DNA from 2 places in the Lysinibacillus sp. FSL P2-0066 genome. Region 1 is predicted to be linked to the other one. Evidence: riboswitches for the same ligand, from Rfam matches in the RefSeq annotation. Region 1 holds a riboswitch; the other holds the start of a gene.
What was found. A riboswitch is a leader RNA that binds a small molecule or an ion and turns the genes downstream of it on or off. The one in region 1 is predicted to bind FMN.

Region 1 (3,429 bases):
AGGATCTTGCTCGTATAAAGCAAAAATTGAGGAAGCCATTGTAATAGAAACATCCATTACTGCCCCAAGTGAGCCAATAAATAAACCTGCCATAAAGACGGTACGATAGGGACGTGTTAAAAATTGCATTTCTTCATAACGAAGACCATTTTCACCTGTCAACCACATTACAATAGAGCTTATGATAAGCGCTATAACAGTGCCTAAAAGTGTGGACACGATGGCTACATATGTTTTTGTATGCAATCCACTAATAAGTAGGAGCGAAATAATCGTAAATAGCAGGGCACAAATGCCGCTGACTAATAACAGGCTTACGCCCCCATGCTTCACATAAAGATCTAATGCGAATGATAAAATCACAGCATTGACACTCAAACTAATGATAGAAAATAAGCCTTGTCTTTTACCTACAATAAGTAGGGCAAAAATAAAAATCCATGCAATCATTACCATGGTTTGATCTCGTTTTAAATCGAGAATGGTTCCTGTTAAAACAGATTGTGTTGTGCGATCATCTAGCGTGACAAAGATTTCATTGCCTACATGGTATTCTTGATCAAAAGCACCAGACGAAGAATAGTCATTCGTCAAATGAATGGATTGCCCCTTATGCTGACCATTTTTGATAATGGCCATAATCTCCTGTGTAAACAAAAAATCCTCATTTTCATACATATCTGTCATCGGTTCTGATGCTGTTACATCCACTTGCGTTATTTCCGCTATCGGTCGATCATAAAATTGTTCGTTATGAAGTACGAAAACGATCGAAACCCCACAACAGAGTGCTAATAGGGCATAGAAAATAGCTTGTTTAAAAGGTATATTTTTAAAAAATGTCAAGTAAATGACCTCCAAACTGCTAGACTGAATAGTCACTTGTAAAGGAACGTTTTTTTGATTAAGAAGTTCCATAAACAGGTTAAATGTCATCATTTTAATAACATCTTTTACATTTTTCAAGTCGAGTCAAAGCTGTTTAAAATTTATGCTTCGAAAAAAATTTAAAAAGAAGGATGGATAATATAATAAAATAGTGTTATCGTAAGACTAGCTAAATAAAAATATTCTTCGGGGTAGGGTGAAATTCCCGATCGGCGGTGATGAAGCAATTCAAAGTCCGTGAGCGCAAGCTGATTTGGTGCAAATCCAAAACCGACAGTTACAGTCTGGATGGGAGAAGGGTAAAAATGCGAACTTTTTAAATTGATTCTAATTTAGAAGGTTTATTTGACTATGCATTTATTACAAAACTTCCCAATCATCTTGTGGGAAGTTTTTTTATTTAGCTACAATCGAATAGAAGATGTTCTTCGGGGTAGGGTGAAATTCCCAATCGGCGGTGATGAAGCAATTCAAAGTCCGTGAGCGCAAGCTGATTTGGTGCAAATCCAAAACCGACAGTGATAGTCTGGATGGGAGAAGAACGAGTGAGATGACAGTCTATGAAAAAATTGTTTTCAAATAGGCTTATTTGTTGATGTCTTATACTCCCAAAACCCCTTTGATGTAAAGGGGTTTTTATTTTTTATTGCTAACGAGAGAAGGGAGAAGGATAAGGCACAAAAACAGGTGGATCAACTTTAAAAGTTAAGGATAGAAGTGCTAATAAAGTAGAGTAGGTGATGGAATGTTTACAGGACTTGTAGAGGATATTGGTATCATAAAAGCCGTGCAAAGCGATCGGGACAGTATGAAAATTACGGTTCAATCAGCCAAGATAACGGAGGATGTCAAGCTTGGTGACAGTATAGCGGTCAATGGCGTTTGTTTAACGGTGACAAATTTCACACAACAGCAGCTTACGATGGATGTTATGCCTGAAACAGTCAAAGCAACAAATCTACAGCAGCTGGCAATAGGTGATTCTGTTAATTTGGAGCGTGCCATGCCTGCTAATGGGCGATTTGGTGGCCATTTTGTTGCTGGTCATGTTGATGGAGTCGGCAAAATTTTGCGAAAACGTCCAGTAGCAAACGCCGTATATATTGATATCGAAATGTCAGAGGAGCTAACCAACTTTTGTATTCCAAAGGGTTCCATAACAATTGATGGCACAAGCTTAACCCTTTTTCATGTTGAAGCCAAGAGTGTCACAATTTCACTTATTCCTCATACTTACAAAGAAACCGTTTTAGGTATGAAGAGGGTTGGAGCAATCGTTAATATCGAAACCGATTTAGTTGGAAAATACATTATAGGGCAATTAAAAAAGGGGCAAACAACGCCAGCTATTACAAGAGATTATTTAGCACAACATGGTTTTTAAATCACAGAATAGGAGTTGATCATCGTGCTACATTCAATTGAAGAAGCCATAGAGGATTTAAGGCAGGGCAATATGATTGTGGTGGTTGATGATGAGGATCGAGAAAATGAAGGAGATCTTCTGGCACTCGCTGAATTCATCACACCAGCAACAATCAACTTTATGGCAACCAATGGTAGAGGTTTAATTTGTACGCCGATTTCACAGCAGCTTGCACAAAAGCTAGATTTATATCCAATGGTTCAGCACAATACAGATAACCATCAAACCGCATTTACGGTAAGTATCGATCATGTAGAAACAACGACAGGGATTAGCGCCTTTGAGCGTGCGCTAACGATACAAAGGATGGTAGAAAAGCAAGCTAAGCCGACTGATTTTCGTCGACCAGGCCATATTTTTCCGTTGATTGCGAAAGAGCAAGGCGTGCTGGAACGGAGAGGACACACGGAGGCCACTATTGATCTAGCGAAGCTTTGTCATAGCGTACCTGCAGGTGTTATTTGCGAAATTATGGGTGATGATGGGCACATGCTTCGGTTTGAAGAACTAACAAATTACGCTGCACATCATGGCTTAAAAATGATCTCGATAGAAGCATTGGTTGCTTATCGTCAACAATTATCCACTAATAAAACTAAAATTTCTATGTAAAAAGGAGAAGGAACAATGGGTCAAACATTTGAAGCACAATTAATTGGAACGGATTTGAAAATTGCAGTAGTAGTGGGTCGTTTTAATGAGTTTATTACTAGCAAATTATTGGATGGGGCAATGGATGGTTTAACTCGTCATGGGGTTGATTCTGCATCTATTGATGTCGCATGGGTGCCAGGAGCTTTTGAAGTTCCTTTTATAGCGAAACAACTGGCAGAAACCAAGAAATATGATGCTATTATTGGTTTAGGTACTGTTATTCGTGGCTCTACAACACACTATGACTATGTTTGTAATGAATCGGCAAAAGGCATTGCCAATGTGTCATTGTCAACGAATGTACCTGTTATTTTTGGAATTGTTACTACCGAAAATATTGAACAGGCAATTGAACGTGCAGGAACGAAATCTGGTAATAAAGGCTATGATGCTGCAATGTCTGCAATTGAGATGGCAAATCTAAAGAAAATGATTGGATCAGGACAATTTGAATAGTCGTC
Region 2 (3,429 bases), 220 kb from region 1:
ACGATAATCTCATATAAACTAAATGATGACGTTAATGTAGCAAATAAAAATAGCAATAAAAACATGGCTAAAAACACTTCACCAAATGGCATTTGACTAAAAGCTGTTGGCAGCACCATAAATAGCAAACCCGGACCCGCTGCTGGCTCTAAATCAAAGGCGAACACCACAGGGAAAATCGCTAAACCTGCTAAAAATGAAACAAGCACGGTTAACAACACTACAGAACCCGCTGAATTCGGAAGACTGACATCCTTTTTTAAATAAGAGCTATATGTAACTAGACAAGAAAAGCCTACTGCTAACCCAAAGAACGATTGTCCTAGGGCTTCTAATAATGCTTTACCTGTAATATTCGAGAAATCAGGCCATAAGAAGAATTTTACCCCTTCCATTGCCCCATCTAATGTAACTGCACGCACAACAAGGACAATGAACATTATGAAGAGTAACGGCATCATCCATTTATTGGCCTTTTCAATTCCATTTTGTACACCTAATGAAATCACAAGTACGTTGGCTAATGTAAACAACACTAGTCCAACTAGCGTAATCCAAGGCGTACCTATAATTTTTCCAAATAGTTCAGCTGGATCTACTGCTGGATCAATTACCGCGCCAGCTACACCTAGCCCGCTATAAATAAAGATCCAACCTCCAACTACGCTATAAAAAGTTAATAATAAAAAACAGCCTAGCACGCCCATTCGACCAATCCAAGCCCAGCCTGGCTTAGTTGGAGCAATTTTTTTATACGCTGTTACAGCCTCGGATTGTGTACCACGTCCTAAAACATACTCGGACAATAACATCGGTAGTCCTATTAACAAGGTAAATAACACAAAGATAAGGAAAAATGCTCCTCCACCACTTTGTCCTGTTACATAGGGAAGTTTCCAAATTGCCCCTAGTCCAATCGCCGCACCAGCTGATGCTAAAATAAAACCTAATTTACTAGACCACTGTCCTTTTTTTCCACTCATCTCTTCAAACTCCTCAAACATTCTAAACTCTTCTCTATTTTACATGAAAATATAGCTTTCGACTAGGTTGTAATTATAAAGGACTAGATAGCTAGTTTATCCCATTACTTTTTTCTATAATTATCCGTTAGTTTTGCCTTTCTATCCTTCACTTTTAGTAAATTATCCATCAGACCTTTCCCCTATCCTTCAATCCTTCCAACAAAAAACCTCAGGTATGTTTACCCGAGGTTAGTAAAAATTATTTTGTTATATAGATAGAACGCTGGCGGTCGATCCATTTGCGCATTGTTGTAAATAAAAACGCCATAATAGCCGTTAATAAAATACCTTTTACAATGTTAAATGGTAAAATCCCAGCAATGATCATTTTATAAAGCGAATCACCTACAACAGGCTCCATACCTAAGAAGTATGTGTACATCGGTAAAAATACTGCGTAGTTTAAAACACTCATGCCTACCGCCATTACAACTGTTCCAGTCGCTAAACCTCCAACAAGACCAGCAATTGTTTTAAAGCGATTAAAAATAAGGCTTACTGGTAAAATAAATAAAATACCTGTTGCAAAGTTGGCAATATGACCTACTGGCACACCTGTTGGCGTTCCCGAGAAAATCCAATCCAATACATTTTTAAATAATTCTACTAAAATACCAGCCACAGGCCCCATAGTGATGGCTGCTATTAATGCAGGCATATCACTAAAGTCGACTTCCAAAAATGCTGGGAATGGTGGAATTGGGAAATTAAAAAGCATTAATAAAAACGAAATACTGCTCAGCATGCCAATCGTAATAAACGATTGAAGTTTAACATTTTTCTTCATAGAAAACTCTCTCCTCTTTGCTGATTCAATCTCGCAAGAAGAAAGGTGACGATCTTTCAATTGTTAGCATGAAAAAACCCTTATGCATGAAAAGCACAAGGGAGAAAGGCATGACGAATAAGCGTCAACATAAACTATTTTTTAAGCACTGTTTAAAAAGTCATACAAAAAAAGCGCTCGGTCATAGTTCATTTCATAACAATGAATGACGATCGTACCTCCATCTTCTCCCATCCAGACTTTAACTGTCGGCCTTGGAATCACACCAAGTCAGCCATGCAAATAAATTTGCACAGGTCGCGGGCTGAAGAGCGAAGCATAAACCATTCGAGTTAATGAAAAACATTAACGGTTCACCACTCTATTACCGCCGGTCGGGATTTTCACCCTGCCCCGAAGATGAATCATATTATTTTATACTACAACCTTACTATAATTAATTATCAAGAAAAAGTAAATAGTTCTGCTTAAAAAAAATCCGATTAGATTTGTATGTATTGTAAAAATTGAGCATTCCATGTTACAGGAATGCTCCATTTTTGATTTTGTCTAAGGCATATATTGTTTATTTGGCCCCACAGGCTTTGGCAAATACGTTTTTAAATCGAATCCTTCCCAGCTTTCTTGGACCACATTATCTAAGCGTAATTGTTGGTCAAAGCTAGCAGCAGTTAACATCATGGCCTCAATCAGTTGGGTAGCGCGAATTGGCTCCATCGATGCTAAATCTAAAGGGATATCGAAAGTAACGACTACACCTTCTGCTTCCTCTTTCACCGTGTATGTCACATTTTCAGGAACAACTGTTACATAAACATCATCATTTTTGTTTTTCATTAATGTAAGTGCCTCTGTAACATTAGCAAATGTTTGACGGAAATCTGGTGATAGATATTCTGCCCCATTACCATCTTGGTATAAATAATAATTAAAATGTTTGGCGTTTGTTAATGACATGGCTTGGCTTGGCTCACCCTCTTGAGAAAACTCATAAGGTGTGCCATCTTCATTTTGAATCTCAACTTCCGTATATTCAGAATCCGAGAATGTATCCTCTAAAGTACCTTTGTATTCATTAACGGTAGCTGAAGCAACATCATAGTTATTGTCCTTTGGTAAAACGTGGACAAGCTTGTCATCTTTCTCCTTCAGTTCACCCTTAAAAGGATGATAATCCGTAAACCCTTTGGCTTCTTCATCAATTTGAGGAGCATATTTCTCATACATCTGTAAAGTAGAAGGTTTTTGCGTCCCAAAATCAGTTGCTACACGCTCATTTGGTATCACATATGTCATTGGTACACTTTCTGCATCGCGTCCTGCCAAACCAATACGAAAAACGACAGCATCTTTCACATCTTCCTCATAGACTGATGACCGTAAAGATAACATACGCTCATGCTCCGCTACAATACTGGATTGAAGTGCCTCATCCTGGGTAGCGGCCTCTTTAGCAGAACGATCTTCCTGTAATGTAGAGTAATTAGCCGTTTCCGGTGTACTAGCTAGATCTTTTTGGCTAGCGTTATTATTCATGACCATGGAGCCAACGAGCACCGTTAACGCGAAAACAGCTGCTATACTCGTAAAAATCGACATTTTTCGGAACTTAAATCG

Region 2: linked by a shared signal. The riboswitch ahead of MKZ14_RS06110 (ECF transporter S component) and the one ahead of ribE (riboflavin synthase) in region 1 are both predicted to bind FMN.

What each region holds. Positions count from the first base shown of each region.
Region 1 covers NZ_CP150202.1:1,496,639-1,500,067, forward strand. The annotation lists gene MKZ14_RS07225 (YibE/F family protein) at 1-846, opposite strand, end outside; FMN riboswitch at 1,067-1,192, shown strand; FMN riboswitch at 1,309-1,434, shown strand; gene ribE (riboflavin synthase) at 1,634-2,272, shown strand; partial or broken gene ribB (3,4-dihydroxy-2-butanone-4-phosphate synthase) at 2,297-2,923, shown strand; gene ribE (6,7-dimethyl-8-ribityllumazine synthase) at 2,942-3,424, shown strand.
Region 2 covers NZ_CP150202.1:1,277,854-1,281,282, reverse strand. The annotation lists gene MKZ14_RS06115 (sodium-dependent transporter) at 1-983, opposite strand, end outside; gene MKZ14_RS06110 (ECF transporter S component) at 1,225-1,812, opposite strand; FMN riboswitch at 2,031-2,217, opposite strand; gene MKZ14_RS06105 (hypothetical protein) at 2,362-3,429, opposite strand, start outside.